Thiorhodovibrio winogradskyi: one gene and its partner. The protein of the gene in region 1 interacts with the protein of each later gene in a pairwise test. Links are inferred from orthologs where the notes say so. Each region holds a gene or a part of one and is shown on either strand. Other genes may lie near its edges. The genes, in order: rlmKL and typA.

Region 1 (8,231 bases):
TTGGTGCCCGGCTGTGGAGCGTCGATTTCCTCGCACACCGGTTTGGTGTCCCGGGTATTGTAGAAGTGCACGACCTCTTTCAGGCTGGCGTGGGCGCCATTGTGCATGAAGCGTTTCACGAAGCCCTCGGCCGGGCGCAGATCGGCATTGCGCAGGCTGGGCACCTTGTATTTGCCCATGTTCTCCGTGGCCCGATCCGCAAAGCGCGGGACCGTCTTGAGAAAAGCCCCCAGACCAGGATCCACCCAGTCGGCACCCTCTGGGTTGAAGTCCTCCATGGCGTACCAGGGATTGTCCGGATTGCGCCCGACGCCGAGGTTGTCGTAGGTGAAATCGGTAAAGAGCGGCGGTGTGCCATCGGCGGTGGGCTCATGCGGATGGCAGGCGGCGCAATTGCCCTTGTCCTCGCGCACAAAGAGATCCAGGCCGCGCATTTCCTCTTCGCTCAGCGGATATTGCTCGGGGTCTTTGAGGTAGTAATCGTACTTGGAGCTGAAGGCGTTCACCTCGGCGGAGGTCTCGAACGCGGCGATGGCGCGCGCGATGGCATTGAAGCCGGCGACTGGATTATCGCAGACCTCCTGGCCAAAGTAGGCGCGAAAGGCCTCGCCATGGTCGCCATGGCACACCCGATGGACCACCTCAGCGCCGCTGGACATGTTTTGCTCGACAGGATTGAGGAATGGCCCCAAGGCCTGTTCCGCGGTGGCATGGCCAAGCAACCAGCCGGTGGCGCGCCCGTCCCAGAAGTTGCCGCCGACAAAATGATCCTCTTCCGGGTCAAGATACAGTGGCGGGCTAAAAGAGGCATAAGCGGCCATGGGTGGGCGGCGGTTGCCGAAGCGCCCAGCCACCGCGCCCTCGCGCACGGCCGAGGCCGGGTCGGTGCCGGATTGCGGACTGGTCCAGCCGGTGAGTGGGCTGTGGCAGCTCGCGCAGGCCTGGCCTGGCGGTTGCGAAAGCTCGGTGTCGAAGAAGAGCGCCTTGCCGAGCTGCTCGAGCTGAGTCAGCCCCTCCTCGGCGCAAAGCGGTGCGCCGCCAAGACCCGCCGTGAGCGCTACAACCCAAGCCAGCCTAGTTTTGTCAATGGGTGAAGATCGCATAAATACCCTATCGTCCCGAGCCAAGATTGAAGCTTAAGCATTTTACCCAAGCCTTATATTGGGTGCGCGAAGGCTGTCGCGCAAGATCGACCGTGCTTGCGGCTTGTTTTTCAGACCGCTGGCTTGGACAATGCGGGCCGAGTGCGCGCAAACTGCGCGCAAACGCATCCAGGAGAGTTTTCATGGCGAACGAAGGTTATCACGAGCCCATCAACGAATTGAGTGCCGAGACCCGCGATATGCACCGTGCCATTCAGTCACTGATGGAGGAACTCGAAGCGGTCGATTGGTACAACCAGCGCGTTGATGCCTGCCAGGACAAGGAGTTGGCAGGGATTTTGGCCCATAACCGGGATGAGGAGAAAGAACATGCGTCCATGCTTCTTGAGTGGATTCGCCGTCAGGACAGCAAGTTCGATGCCGAATTAAAGGATTATCTGTTCACCGACAAGGCCATCGGGCATCATTAGCGACCGCCGCGAGCGCATGTTGGAGGTGTGCCTAAGTGCCCATGTGATCCATCACCATACCATGACCCATATCCTGGCCGTTCCGGGCCGCTGAGAGTCGCAAGTGCTTGATTTAAATTGTTCCTAAGCTCCAGCTTGGGGATGCGGGGCGGCGGCCGCGCCAGCAGCTCGAATCGCCATTGGACGCGGGAGCGTCCGCACTTGCCCCCACGCTGGAGCGTGGGAGCCAGGAATCAAAGTTTACCAACTGATGGGTAGTGGTTTGATCCATAACTCAAGAGGAGAACATCCGTGACTGAATCCGCAGCGATGACCGATGCGACCGCCGAGAAGTCCGCCAGAAACAAAGGCCGACTGCTGTTTTTTCTGGCTCAGCTTCCTTACCTCATCCTTTATGTCACGGCCGTCGCGCTGGCGGCGATGACGGACAGCGATCCAACCGAGGCCGCCACCCGATGGATCTGGTTTATTCCCGCCGTGGCCTTGGTGGCTATTTATGGTGGCTGGCAGCAGGGCAATGCCGGTACGACCATGTCCTCGCGTGGGCTTTTTCTGCTGCGGCAGGTGCTGCACTGGGCCGCGCTGGCGGTGGTGATTCACTTCCTGTTCCGGGAGGACTTGCAGCATTTTCTCAATGCCGAGACCGATGGTTTTGTCACCATCTTTTTGCTCGGGCTGACCGCCATGTTGGCAGGCGTGCATGCTGACTGGAAAATGGGCTTGTTTGGCGCTTTTCTGATTCTCACTGGCGTGCTGATTGGTTGGTTTGACGACAACGCGCTCAAGCTCACGCTTGGCGGCATCGCCATTTTTGCCGTTGTGTTGACGCTGCTTGTGCGCTTTAAGTTCATGGGCAAGAAAACGGCGAAGGGTGCGCATGCGGGCAAGGCCGACGCGGTGGATGCCGCGGGATAAGGCTGTTTTGAGCTGCCCCCTTTGGATCAAAGCTGGCGCCGCAGGCGCCAGCAGTGATGAACGCGGGCATTGCGCTGGAAGTCTCTCGGCAGGGTATAGGCTTTGAGATTCTCGCAGTGCAGATCACCCAAGGCATCCGTATCCAGCTTGAAGCGGCGCAGATTGGTGGAAAAAACCAGCTCGCCGTCCGGCTCCAGCAGTCGGGCGGCCAGTTGGATCAGCCTGACATGGTCGCGCTGAACATCAAAACTGCCGCGCATCCGCTTGGACGTTGAAAAGCTTGGCGGGTCGAGAAAAATCAGCCCGAATTGATCCCAGCGCGGGCGTTGCAGCCATTGCAGACAGTCAGCCTGGTCCACCCGGTGCTGGGGGGCTGAAAACCCATTGAGCGCCAGGTTGCGCTCGGCCCAGTCGCAGTAGGTGCGCGATAGATCCACTGTGAGCGTTGATGTCGCACCGCCCGCCGCCGCATGCACGCTGGCCGTGCCTGTGTAGCCGAACAGATTCAAAAACCGCCGCCCCGATGCGCGCTGGCCGATGAGTTCGCGGGTTTTTCGGTGATCGAGAAAAAGCCCCGTGTCCAGATGGTCTTGCAGGTTGACGAGAAAGCGCAGCCCGGCTTCCCGGACCTCGAAGAACTGCCCTTCTTGTCCCTGCCTGTCGTACTGCGCCTTGCCGCGCTGGCGCTGGCGCACCTTAAACAGGATATGCTGGCGCTCGATTTCGAGCGTCTCGCCAATGACTCCCATGGCCTCGCGCAGACGCCGGCGTGCCGCGCGCGGGTCGATCTCGGGTGGCGCGGCATATTCCTGTACATGGGCCAGGCGCTGGCCTTGGGCGTCGGGCTCCGTGCGCGTGTAGATGTCGATGGCCAGGGCATATTCGGGCAAATCGGCATCGTAGAGGCGGTAGCAGCCGATGTCCCGCTGCTTGAGCCAGGCGTTCAGGCTTTTTTGATTCTTGCGCAGCCGGTTAGCGAGCATCTCGGCGCCGGGGCCGCGTTCCTCGGGCGGCAGCGGGCGTGGGCTGTCGTCGACATGGGCCTCGCTGCGGATGTCAAAATGCAGCAGCTGGCATTCAAGCGGGCCGTTGAACAGCCGGTGCATGCGATGCGCGCGCAGCCCCATGGTGCGGCCAAGCTCGGGATTGGCGGTCAGCACCGCGCCCTGCCAGCCGTCGAAACGCTCGCGCAGGACGCGCCCGAGCGCGCGGTACAGTGGCACCAGATTCTCCTCGGCGCCCAGGCGCTCCCCATAGGGCGGGTTGCTGATGATCAGGCCCTGATGCGCCTGGCCGCGGGGCTGGCAGTCGGACAGCTCGCGGCGCTCGAAATGCAGGCGCCCGGCCAGACCGGCGCGCTCGAGGTTGGCATAGGCAACGCGGATGGCGGCGCCATCGCGGTCATAGCCGCACAGCCGACCCAGGCCCTCCAGTCCGGCCGCCGCGCGTGCTTGAGCTTCCTCGTGCAAGTCTTGCCAGGCCGCTGCATCGTGCCCGCGCCAGGCGCTGAAGCCCCAGTGGGCGCGATTTAGGCCAGGTGCACGGTCGGCGGCCATGAGCGCGGCCTCAATCACCAGAGTGCCGGCGCCGCACATGGGATCGACCAGGGCACCGCCGGCGGCGGCGATCGCGGGCCAGCGCGCGCGCAGCAGCAAAGCGGCGGCCAGGTTCTCCTTGATGCTGGCCGCGCCCGCCTCGGTTCGGTAACCGCGCCGGTGCAGGGCATCGCCCGACAGGTCCAGGTTGAGCGCGGCCTGATCGCGAAACAGCCGACAGTAGAGACGGATGTCGGGCTGGGCAGTATCCACGCTGGGTCTTTGGCCGCTGCGTTCGCGGAACTGATCGACAATGGCATCCTTGATGCGCAGGGCGGCAAAATGGCTGTGGTCAATGGCGGAACGGGCGCTGTCGACATGGATCGCCAGGGTTTGTTCCGGACCCAGATGCGCCGACCAGTCGATGGCGGCGACGCCGGCGTAGAGCGCATCGGGATCGGCGGCCGGCCAGTCCGCCAGCGGCAGCAGTACCCGGCTGGCCACGCGCGACCAGAGACAGACCCGATAGGCATCGGCCAGGGTGCCGGCGCAGGCGACGCCGGCGCGGGTCTCGCGCACCTCGGGGATGCCAAGGCCGCTTAATTCCTCGGCCAGCAGAGTCTCCAGATGTCGGGCGGCGGTGACGAAAAAGCGGCACGGATGGGCCACCGGGCCAGGGGATATGGCGGCTTCTAACACTTGGTGGCCGCCGCTTTCGTGCTCTGGAGACTGACCGGGATGGTCGGGCCACCCGCGGGATGGACCAGATCAGGCAGGACCCCGCGCACGACCCGGGCCAGTGCCCTGAGGGCCGCCGTGCGTGGAAAACTGCGCCTGTGCACCAGCGAGATATGCCGTCGGGCATCCGGTAGCTCCAAGGGCCGCACGCTGATGCCCGCGGTGTCCTGCCAGCCGCTGTCGAGCGCCAGCGCGGGTACCAGGGTGCAGCCGAATCCGGCGCGCACCAGATGGCGCAGGGTCTCAAGGCTGGCGGCGCTCAGATCGGCCGCCTCGCTGGTATGCGGGCGCTCGGCCAGGCGACACACATGCATGACCTGCTGGCTTAAACAATGTCCCTCGGCCAGCAGCAGCAGTTCGGCCGCCTCGAGGTCGGTGTCGCTGATTTCGGGCTTGTCCGCCAGCGGATGCCCAGGCGGATGGGCAAGCCAAAACGGCTCGTCGAACAGCGGAATCTGGTCGAGATCGGCATCCTCGGCCGGCGTGGCGAGCAGCAGGGCGTCAAGCTCGTGCCTGCGCAGCCGCAGCAGCAAGGCGTCCGTGACCTCTTCGCGCAGGATGAGCTTAAGCTGCGGATACTGCTGGCGCAGGGGCGCGAGCAATTGCGGCATCAGATAGGGGCTGAGTGTCGGGATGGCTCCGACGCGTAGTGGCCCCGCGAGTGGATCCTGCGCGGCGCGCGCGACCTGCTCAATGGCGTCGGCTTGTTCCATCAGTCGGCGCGCGTGGCGTAGAATATCCTCGCCAACGGCGGTGATGTCCACCGAGCGGTTGCTGCGCTCAAAAATGGTCACGCCGAGTTCTTCCTCGAGCTTTTTCACCTGACCGCTCAAGGTGGGTTGGCTGACAAAGCAGCGCTCGGCCGCGCGGCCGAAATGCCGTGTTTCCGCCACGGCGACGATGTAGGAGAGATCCCGCAGATTCATGTGGGGGATTATACCTGTCGCGGAGCAGAGTATTGGGCCAGTTCGTTTAGGAATGATCGCTTTTCTCGTGCCGTCGCGGAGTCGCGGGCCTGTTTCGATGCGAACACATAAATTCTAATTGATCCTCTGAATTTTTTGCACAGTATCCTAAAGTGCCTACGGCGTTAGAGTAACCAGGGGTAATGCGGAATTTTGACCACAACGGACAAGCCGAAGCCAGTCGACTTCGGCCCGCTATGTTCATTCTTATCGCCGTGCTTTTCATGACAATCAATTTTACGCTCGCTGCCGCATCAGAAACCAATGCCGTCGACGGTCAGGAATCGGCCTCCTTTCCGCTACCGCCAGAGTACTTGATCGACCAGAAAGGCTTTGTCAAACTGCGAATTTGTTTCAACTGGTCGTGTTCAAGCAGGCGGAGGTTGAACTTTACATCCGCCGATATGGCGCTGCTGAAACAGCGCATGGCGATTTGTTCAGGCGCAAGTCTTTACCATCGATTGCAGCAAGTGCGTATCGGCATCTGGCAAATGGAATTGCTGGCGCGGAAGTATCAGCCGTTATTGGCCAATGATCTTGCCATCAATGATTTCGAGGCGGGTATCAAAGGGCGGATGGACTGCGTCGATAATTCGAGCAATACCACGACGTATCTGAAGATTCTGCAGGACATCGGGGAGTTGAATGGCTGGAGCGTCTCGGCGCCTGAAGTGCGTAATCGTTTCGATGTGACCGGAGTTCACTGGACCGCTGTCATCATCGACACTGAAACTGGGCTTTCCTGGAGCGTTGATTCCTGGTTCCGTCCGAACGGCCACCTGCCAATGGTCATGCCCTTGCAAAGTTGGCTCGCTGGAAAAAAAGCCTGGGAACCGCCTTTTCGAGATCTCAATGCAACCCCGCATTCCATTCACGAACTATGCCATACGCAGCAGTTTGATGCCTCGGAGACTGAGTCGTTACTCGCTCAGTGAGGGGCATACCAAGACCCAACGGTCTGTCGTTCGCGCAATCTCAGGTTAGGCTTTTGCGCCCGTCTTGTTTTCGGGGAGGATGTAAACAACCCCGCCAGCACCAGAAAACTTGTTTTTAATCAGCGTCCTGAAGGCATCCACTGGAACATTGATACAGCCAAAAGAAATGCGGTTATCAAGCGGTGTTGGGGTGGCGAGACGGTGCGCCCGGCGATCTTGAGGTCGACCCTTGACCACGGCGTGCATGGAGAGAGCCTGCTCGTAGTCTAGCCAGAGAATGTCTTTGCCTTTGTGATTGCGGCCCATCACTGATACAAAACGACCCGCGGGTGTCGTGCGGTCCGCCGGCGGAATGTGTGACAAAGGTTTGTTGCCAATGTCAGGGATGGAGTGATCGCCGCGCGCCAATCCAAGAAGCACAGGTGCCGCTCCGTAAAGCTTTCCATCTATTTCAAACACATAGACCTTGGCGTTTACTTTGTCGACAATCGCGAATGGCAGGTTGAGATTGTCGCGGGAACTGACAATCCAGTGTGCTAGATCACGCGTTCTACGTGACGCGCTCTCCGTGCGAAAGTTAACCTTGCCACTTTTGTGTGCGGCAGCCGTTGTTGCATCCACGACAAAGGCGACATCCGCGTCTTCGGAATAGGCAGTATCGAACATCGGGTTGGCGATGTTGGTGAGATTGTCTCCGGTCATTATCTGGTGTGGAACACAACCGACACCCAAAAGACTCAAACCGAGGTACAGCGCCATCCTTATCAGATGTTTGTGCAAGCAGGTCGAGAGTCGCCCCTGCTTATGGCTTAGGGTCGATGGAGTATACCCAGTCAGGCAGAAAGTCTTGGGATCGAAGCCTTTGAGTCGCCCAAGCAGGTTGCCCACGGGAGCGGCGCTGCTCATCCGGTGGAGACGCGCCGCAAGTGCCTGGCAGCTGGCAACCGAGGCGTCGTCGCTGCTAATGATCCAGGGTTGCTTGACCGTTGTGACCATATTTTGGTGCGATTCTGGGTCCATTATTGGGTACGATTTTTCGGTCTTCGCCTATCTCATCGAACCGGGGCCGGTCATCGGGCGGAATCTCGGTCACCTGGTCAATATGAATCAGGTCGGACTTAAGACTAGGCCAGAGGCTAGCAAATTCAAATTGCTGTATAAAGTACTTGTCAATCCCAAGCAACTGTTGCGAGCGTGAGGGCGGGGCTCGGACCTTTTTGCGCCTTGACAGGGAGGCGCGGAGATTGGATAGTTCCACACGGAAGGCTAGAAGATCTGTTCACAGGGTGCTGGCCTTGGCAGGTTGATAATCCCAAGGCTTGGGATTTTATCATGTCACTCTTTCACTACATGGGTCGCGACAGATGAATAACACGAAAAGTTACATTATTGCTGCGTTGCTGGTGCTGGGTCTCTCGGCTTGTAGCACTGTGAAGCACGAGCCAGCGCCAGAGGCCCCCGCTCCAGTGGCGTACGAGCCAAAACCAGATCGCGGCTGATGGCGTTTCAATCAGGCTTGATGACTTAGCCGATCTTAGGTTTTTGCTGTTGCGTCCGATTCACCCTCTCG
Region 2 (8,174 bases), 2.7 Mb from region 1 along the record:
GAACCAGGCCGAGCAGCCAATTCGCGTCAACAGCCTGGACCCTGGCATTCTCAACACCGCCATGCGCCGGATTCTTTATCCGGGCGAACATCCGGGCAATCACCCACCCCCCGAGTCAGTCGCTCCAAGCTTTTTGTATCTGCTCGGTCCCGAAAGCCGGGGCGTGAGCGGGCAACGGCTTACGGCGCCCTGTTATCCTGCCGGGACGGCTTGAGTCGTTTTTCTCAAGCCCGCCGCTGGTCTTCAGGATCCTTGAGAGCCCCTTTACAGCAATTCCAAATTCGGGTGTCTTATTCGCTGTAGAAGCGGCTTCCAGCCGCTTCATGACGCGCCAAAATGGTGCGTCTTCTCATGACCTAGCCAATCAACGGGCGCTGCAAAACAACATTTGGAATTGCTGGCCCCGCAACGCGCGAGTTGACAGAGGCAGGCGATCAGGCTAATCTTCCCGGCTCTGCTGCAGCCGTTCTGGCGAGCACCGCTCCCCCTGCCGAGGTGGCGGAATTGGTAGACGCGCATGGTTCAGGTCCATGTGGGCGAAAGCTCGTGGAGGTTCAAGTCCTCTCCTCGGCACCATCTCCCAACTGGCAACCCAGTTTTAAGCCCCGCTTTCAATCCCTGGTTTTTCCCGGCCACTGGGTTCATCCCGTCTGTGATCGCGTGTCATCATGCCGGTCGCAAGGCGCGCTTAGCCGTTGGTGCAAATGCCCGTGATTTGCCCGACGGGCAGAGGATTCGACCCAACCTGCTCTCCACCACGCATCCGCCAACGGCCACTCCAATGAAAGCCACTCTACTGTTTTTAAAAAAGGATCAGGAACGCCGCCTGCTCGCCGGTCATTGCTGGGTGTACAGCAATGAGGTCGATACCGAGCGCTCGCCGCTCAAGGGGCTGGAGCCCGGCGCGCCGGTGGAGTTGTTCGCGCGCGGCGGGCGCTGGCTGGGGCATGCCTATGTCAATCCCAATTCCCTAATCTGCGCGCGCCTGGTGAGCCGGGACCGCGCCCGACCCTTGAGCCCGGCGCTGCTGCTGGCGCGTCTGCATCAGGCGCTGGCGCTGCGTGAACGGCTGTATGAGCACCCCTTCTATCGGCTGGTGCATGGCGAGAGCGATGGCCTGCCGGGTCTGGTGGTGGATCGCTATGGCGAGCTTTTGGTGGTCCAACTCACCACCGCCGGCATGGAGCGCGCGCGCGCCGAGGTGCTGGCCGCGCTAGAGCAGGTCACAAGGCCCAAACACCTGCTGCTGCGCAATGACAGCCCGGTGCGCGCGCTGGAGGGCCTGGAACAGCAGGTTGAGTGGGTACTGGGCGATGACCCGGGCGAGATTCACTTGCGGGAATCCGGGCTTGAGTTCCTGATCGACCCCGTGCATGGGCAAAAAACCGGCTGGTTTTTTGACCAGGCAGACAACCGCGCCGCGCTCAAGCGTTTCGGCGCGCGCGCTCGGGTGCTGGATGTCTTCTGCTACCTTGGCGCCTGGGGACTGACGGCCGCGGCCGTCGGCGCCGAGCAGGTCAGCTTTATCGACAGCTCGGGCGATGCCCTGGCGCGGGTGGGTGCCAGCGCCGAGCGCAATGGCCTGGCCGAGCGCGTCGGCGCCTTGTTGCAGGGCGACGCCTTCGATGCACTGCGCCAAGTGCGCGATACGGGAGAACGCTTTAACTGCGTCATTCTCGACCCGCCCGCCTTCATCAAGCGGCGCAAGGATATCCGCGACGGCGAGTTGGCCTACCAGCGCCTGCACCGCCTCGGCATGGAGTTACTAGCGCCCGACGGCCTGCTGGTCGCCTCCTCCTGCTCCCATCATTTAAGTCGCGAAGCCTTCCATCGCGGCTTGCAACAAGCGGCGCGCGCCGCCGGACGTGAGCTGCAGTTGCTGCATGACGGCGGCCAGGGGCCAGATCATCCCATTCATCCGGCGATTACCGAGACAGCCTACCTCAAAACAGCCTTTTTGCGCGTGCTCTAACTCCAACTCCCAATCACGCGAGCAAGGGACATCATGTCACCTCTGCTCGCGCACCGCGGGGCATCTGTCCAGGGCAATTGCTCTAGCTGCTCGCGCGACCGGCACGCTTGCGTTCGTGCTCCTTCAAAAAGCGCTTGCGGATGCGAATGGCGGTTGGCGTGATCTCAACCAGCTCGTCGTCCTCGATGAACTCCAGCGCCTGTTCGAGCGAGAAGCGGATGGGTGGTGTCAGCAGGATGTTCTCATCCGAGCCGGCGGCACGGATGTTGGTGAGCTGTTTGGCCTTGAGCGGATTGACCACCAAATCATTGTCGCGCGAATGGATGCCGACCACCTGGCCTTCATAGACTTCCTCGCCGGGAGCGACCAGCAACCGGCCACGATCCTGCAAGTTAAAGAGCGCGTAGCCGAGCACCTTGCCCTGGCTGTTGGCGATCATGGCGCCATTGCGACGCGGCGCGATGCCACCTTGATTGGCTGGGCCATAGTGATCGAACACATGATGCTTAAGACCGGTTCCCGAGGTCAGGGACATGAACTCGGTCTGAAAGCCGATCAGTCCGCGCGAGGGGATTTCATAGTCTAGCCGCACCCGACCCTTGCCGTCCGGCACCATGTCCTTCAGCTCGCCCTTGCGCTCGCCGAGCGCCTGCATGATGGCGCCCTGATTGGCTTCTTCCAGGTCCACCGTGAGCTGCTCGTAGGGCTCGCAGATGACGCCATCGACCTCGCGGAAGATGACCTCCGGGCGCGACACCGCCAGCTCGTAGCCCTCGCGGCGCATGTTCTCGAGCAGAATGGACAGGTGCAATTCGCCGCGGCCGGAGACGCGGAATTTTTCCGGATCCGTGCCCTCCTCCACCCGCAGCGCGACATTGTGAATCAGCTCGCGTTCCAGGCGATCCTTGAGCTGGCGGCTGGTCAGGTATTTGCCATCCTTGCCGGCGAAGGGTGAGGTATTGACCTGGAAGGTCATGGTCACCGTGGGCTCATCGACCGTTAGCGGCGGCAGCGCCTCGACCGCCTCGGGATGACACAGGGTGTCGGACACATTGGGCGCATCAATGCCGGTCACCGCCACGATGTCGCCGGCGCGGGCTTCTTTCACCTCGCTGCGCTGCAGGCCCATGTAGCCATAAACCAGCCCGACCTTGGCGCGCTGGCGATCCCCGTCGCGCTTGACCACCATCACCTGCTGATTGGGTTTGAGAATGCCGCGCTGAATCCGCCCGACACCGATGGCGCCAACAAAGGAGCTGTAGTCCAGGGTTGAGATCTGCATCTGGAAGGGGCCGTCGGGATCCACCGCCGGAGCTGGGCAGTGTTCGACAATGGACTCGAACAGCGGCGTCATGTCGCCCTCGCGCACATTCTCGCTCAAGCCCGCGTAGCCGTTGATGGCCGAGGCGTAAACAATGGGGAAATCGAGCTGCTCATCGCTGGCGCCCAGGCGGTCGAACAGATCGAACACCTGATCCACGACCCAGCTCGGGCGCGCGCCGGGCTTGTCGATTTTGTTGATCACCACAATGGGTCGCAGTCCGTGCTGAAAGGCCTTGGTGGTGACAAAGCGCGTCTGTGGCATGGGGCCTTCCTGGGCATCGACCAGCAAAAGCACCGAGTCCACCATGGACAGCACCCGCTCGACCTCCCCACCGAAATCGGCATGGCCCGGGGTGTCGACGATATTGATGCGATAGTCCTGGTCGTTCAGCGTCAGGCGCAGTGCCGTGTTCTTGGACAGGATGGTAATGCCGCGCTCTTTTTCCAGATCGTTGGAATCCATCACTCGTTCGACCGGGCCGAAGCGATCACCGAGGGTTCCCGATTGTTGTAGAAGCTTATCGACCAGGGTGGTCTTGCCATGGTCGACATGGGCGATAATGGCAATATTGCGCAGACGCTCGATCACTGAACCGTTACTCCGGAGGGGTCAAAAAAAGCGCGGCCAAAAAGCTGGCCGCGGGAGCGCGAGTATAGCGGGTTCGGCCTGCGACCGCGCGACTCGCTGAGGGTGGCATCGGCGAATGGCAAAGGATCGCGCCTGGCGCGGATGGCGGAAACCGTTCGGACACCTGATCGCAAAAGATTCGTAACCCTGCTTCCCTCTAGAGAAATCCCCCGGCATCCACAACAGCTGTGGATAACTCTGTGCACAAGGCTTGGGCAGAGCCGCTAAGTCCGCGCCAGAGCGCGCTTTCGTTCAACTTGGCCGCATTCTGACCACCAGACTATCTCATTGATTTATAATCAAATTAAAAAACACCATGCGAAGAGCACCGAGGCGCCATCAGGCTCTCCCCGAGCGCCGGAGCATCACCAAAGGTTGTGAATAACAGCCCAGCTCCGCTGTCAAGTACCGGCGTGCTGGTGCAGCCGGCGGTGTCAGTCGAGCAATGACTCGAAATCCTCGATCGGCATGGGCCGGGCAAAAAAGAACCCCTGATAATGACTGCAGCCATGGCTGGCGAGAAAATCCCGCGCGGTCGCGGTTTCCACCCCTTCGGCAATCACATCCAGCCCCAGGCTTTGGCCCAGGGTAATGATGGTGCGCACAATGGCGGCATCATTGTCATCGCATGGCAAATCGCGCACAAAGGACTGGTCGATCTTGAGTTGATCGAAGGGCAAGCGCTTCAGATAGGCGAGTGACGAAAAGCCGGTGCCAAAATCATCCAAGGACAGCTTGATGCCTTCGGCTTTGAGGTGCGCCATGGTCTTGGTGACCTGATCAAGATTGTCGAACAGCAGGCTTTCGGTCACCTCCAGCTTGAGTCGTTTCGGGTTGGCGCCCGATGTTTTCAGGGCATCGGTCACCTGGCTGACAAAATCGGCCTGCTGAAATTGTTTTGGGCTGACACATTAACCGACAGGCTGAGCCATTGCCGGGCCGGATGATCCTGCCAGCGCTTGAGCTGTTGGCAGGCCTGGTCCAGAATCCAGCGCCCCATGGGCACAATCAGGCCGGACTCCTCCGCCAGCGGGATGAAAGCGCCGGGGGAAATCAGACCCTGCACCGGATCTTGCCAGCGCACCAGAACCTCGGCACCCAGGGTTCTTCCCTGGCGATCAAACTGGGGCTGGTAGTACAGGCGTAAGTGCCGCGGAATGGCCTGGCGCAGCCGCGATTCCAGCGCGACCCGCTGTTCGAGCGCCTGCTGCATGCTCTGGTCGAAGAAATGCAGACAATCGCGGCCGATCTTTTTCACCTGCAGCATGGCCGCATCGGCGCGCTTGAGCAGATCCGTGACACTATCCGAGCTGCCATCAAAGGGGGAAATCCCCATGCTGGCCGTGATCACATACTGATTGCCGTCGATCTTGATCGGTTGGCGAATGGCCGCGAGCAGGCGTTCTCCGGACTGCTTGGCTCGCAGCAACGCGGCATCCTTCTGGGATCCGAGATTTTCCATCACCACCACGAACTCATCACCGCCGAGTCGGGCGACCGTGTCATCTCCACTCACAGCAGCGACCAAATGGCGGGAAATTTCGATCAGCACCTTGTCACCGACATCATGGCCTTGGGTATCGTTGAGGGCGCTAAAATCATCGAGATCGATGAAGAACACGGCACCAACAGTCCCAAGCTGCTTGCTGGTGCGCAGCGCCTGCTGCAAGCGGTCGATGAACAGGCGTCGATTCGGCAGCTTGGTCAACACATCAAAATACGAGAGGCTATGAATCTGTGCTTCGGCTTCCTTGTGTTCGGAGATGTCCTCGAAGGCGCCAACATAATGGCTAATGCGCCCATCACCATCGCGCACGGCGGAAATATGCAACCACTCGGGATAGATCTGACCGTTCTTGCGCCGATTCCAGATCTCGCCTTGCCACTCGTCCTCCTCTTCAAGCTTTTCCCACATGGCGCGGTAGAAACCGGCGCTGTGCTGACCTGATTTCAGCATATCGGGAGTGCGGCCAATCACCTCGTCCGGCCTGTAGCCCGTCGTTTGGCAAAAAGCGCGATTGACGCGCAGAATGCGCTGCTCGGCATCGGTAATGATCATCGATTGGCGGGTTTCAAAGGCGGTGGCGGCGATACGCATCTCGCGTTCAGCCTCCTTTTGCGGCGTGATGTCTTCGGTGAAAATCACAATGCCGCCAATCGACTCATCAGCGCGATACCAAGGTCGCACCTCCCAACGCTGCCACTGGGTACGGCCATCCGGGCGAATAAAGCAGTCGTTTTCAGCACTCAGCACCTCACCACGCAGCGCCCGCCGATGCACCTCGCGCCAGCGTTGGGGAATCTCCGGGAACACCTCGTAGTGGGAACGCCTGGTCAGATCCTGGTCCGCCAGGCCGTAATCATTCCGCCAGCGTCGACTGACAACCATGAAACGCATCTCGGTGTCGAACATGGCCAAGGCCGCCGGAGCATATTCAATAAATAGGCGTTGCCGGGCCTCGCTTGTGGCAAGCTGCCTCTCGCGCACACGCAAAATTCCGTAGAGGAGCAGCGCGGTGGCAAGGATAAAGGCGATGCCTTTGTACTGCTGCCACTGCGCAAGCTGCGCCGCATCCCGGGCAAAGAGGGTGAGGACCCAGTCGGACAGCAAAATCCATAGGCTGCCGAAGCCAAGATAGACCAGGATAATGCCTAACGCGGGGTTCTTCCGATCCATGCCTAAGTCCTGCTTGGCTGTTTAGGTTGCAGGCCAGCACTATTTCAGTGCGAGCTTGGACGCAGCAGAAGCAAGAGCACCAGACTGGCCGCGCCGAGCGCCATGGCATGCAGCCGGTCTCCGCCCAGCAGCGCGTAGACGAAGCCCAGCACCAGCGGCAACTCGCATAGCGCCCAGGCAAGAACTGAGAATCCCATCAGCCGGTTCACATCCGCCTGGCTGCTAGCCGCGGCGGCAGTGTTCACAGGCTCCCGCCCGCGCTGGATTTCTCCACCAGCCCGTGCCATCAGCCAGCGCCCGAGCGCCAGCGTCAACGGCAGGGCGACCAGTGCCGCGATCAGCAAGGGTTGCTGCGCGGATGGGACAGGCGCAACCGCATTAAACCCAGGCAGCACCCAGGCCAGCACCGTTAGGACCACCACCGAATTGATCTGCGCCAACCAGAGAATGAACTGGCGGCGCGCTGGATTCAGGCCATTGTGCTGCTTGCTCATAGTTAAAATCCCCGCACTCTCCAATAGTGATAAATTTCCTCAGCTAGTCCAGCTTTTTTGCAATGTAGACGCCATAGCTGTAGTAGGCCTTATATTTCTCGTAAAGCTCTATTTCCTCGGTTTCGGCAGCGACAATAGCCTGTGCCTCATTACTATGACCATGGCGCTCAAGAAAGGCCGGGAAACGCTTTTGCATGGGTCGATAATAATTATCCCGCCAACAATTCTCGGGTAACACAAAATACCCCATTGGCGCATACCCCTGCTTTTCAAGTTGCTGCATTTTTGCCGAGGCAACATTGATTTCGGGATATTCCCGCTCCCAGTGTCGTTGTATCTCCAATGGGCGGGAGGCAGTCGTCCAAGTGATCTCCGAGACCACCAGCATCCCGCCCACTTTCAAATAGCGCCGCCAGTCCGAGATGCCGCGTTCAAAGCCGATGTTGTAGATGGCGCCCTCGGACCAGATCAGATCGAATTCCTGATCACCGAAGGGCAAAGCGTCCATGGAACAGCATAGGGGTTGAATCTGTTGCGAAAGCCCGGCGCCCTTGGCTTTCTCGGCAAGCAGATCAAGAAAATCTTGCAGAAAATCCACTGCTGTAATACGGGCATTTAAACGCCGCGCCAATACCAATGTGGACGCCCCGGTACCGCAGCCGATATCGGCGACATGCAAGGGCTGTGAGCCATCCAAGAGCGCCATATCAAGCGCCTTGGCCGACTCCTCATCTCCGCCCGGTCCTTGCCGCTGACCTGCTTTATGCAACTCAATCAAGAGTTGGTAATCTTCCACTCGCGTATCCTCATCGATGTGACAGCAACCGCTGACTTCTGATGGATGTTGTAATCACCTCATTGGTCCGTGGGATTTTACACTGACAATCGCACAAGCAACCTTAAAGTAGCCGGTCGGCCCTAGGGACGCTAACATGATTGCTGGGGATCCCTAGGCGCCGCCATTCCATAAGGATGCAAGCGCCCGTGATCGGCCATCTAGACGCACAACAAAAGCAACCACCGGAGGACTTGGATGAAACTCGTTCGTAATATTTTTGCCGTCATCGGCGTGATTTCCGT

Evidence for each region.
Region 2: the proteins of rlmKL (region 1) and typA interact in binary tests that used the Escherichia coli proteins (3 or more experiments, as listed by UniProt). The link is inferred for Thiorhodovibrio winogradskyi from one-to-one orthologs.

What each region holds. Positions count from the first base shown.
Region 1 is NZ_CP121472.1:1,907,181-1,915,411, forward strand. The notes cover bases 2,119-5,122. They hold rlmKL (bifunctional 23S rRNA (guanine(2069)-N(7))-methyltransferase RlmK/23S rRNA (guanine(2445)-N(2))-methyltransferase RlmL), read right to left. Parts: upstream 4,723-5,122; coding sequence 2,515-4,722; downstream 2,119-2,514. Other genes in these bases: Thiowin_RS08545 (hypothetical protein), read left to right, coding at 2,119-2,488; Thiowin_RS08555 (LysR substrate-binding domain-containing protein), read right to left, coding at 4,716-5,122. In the rest of the region: Thiowin_RS08535 (cytochrome-c peroxidase), read right to left, coding at 1-1,103; Thiowin_RS08540 (encapsulin-associated ferritin-like protein), read left to right, coding at 1,286-1,573; more of Thiowin_RS08545, read left to right, coding at 1,865-2,118; more of Thiowin_RS08555, read right to left, coding at 5,123-5,687; Thiowin_RS08560 (hypothetical protein), read left to right, coding at 5,870-6,661; Thiowin_RS08565 (L,D-transpeptidase), read right to left, coding at 6,707-7,657. UniProt on the Escherichia coli protein: Specifically methylates the guanine in position 2445 (m2G2445) and the guanine in position 2069 (m7G2069) of 23S rRNA. Methylation occurs before assembly of 23S rRNA into 50S subunits.
Region 2 is NZ_CP121472.1:4,558,613-4,566,786, forward strand. What follows is about bases 1,470-4,416. They hold typA (translational GTPase TypA), read right to left. Parts: upstream 3,885-4,416; coding sequence 2,055-3,884; downstream 1,470-2,054. Other genes in these bases: Thiowin_RS20945 (class I SAM-dependent rRNA methyltransferase), read left to right, coding at 1,470-1,972. Also shown: Thiowin_RS20935 (SDR family NAD(P)-dependent oxidoreductase), read left to right, coding at 1-214; more of Thiowin_RS20945, read left to right, coding at 782-1,469; Thiowin_RS20965 (hypothetical protein), read right to left, coding at 6,645-7,094; Thiowin_RS20970 (class I SAM-dependent methyltransferase), read right to left, coding at 7,138-7,890; Thiowin_RS20975 (DUF302 domain-containing protein), read left to right, coding at 8,128-8,174. UniProt on the Escherichia coli protein: A 50S ribosomal subunit assembly protein with GTPase and nucleotide-independent chaperone activity, required for 50S subunit assembly at low temperatures, may also play a role in translation.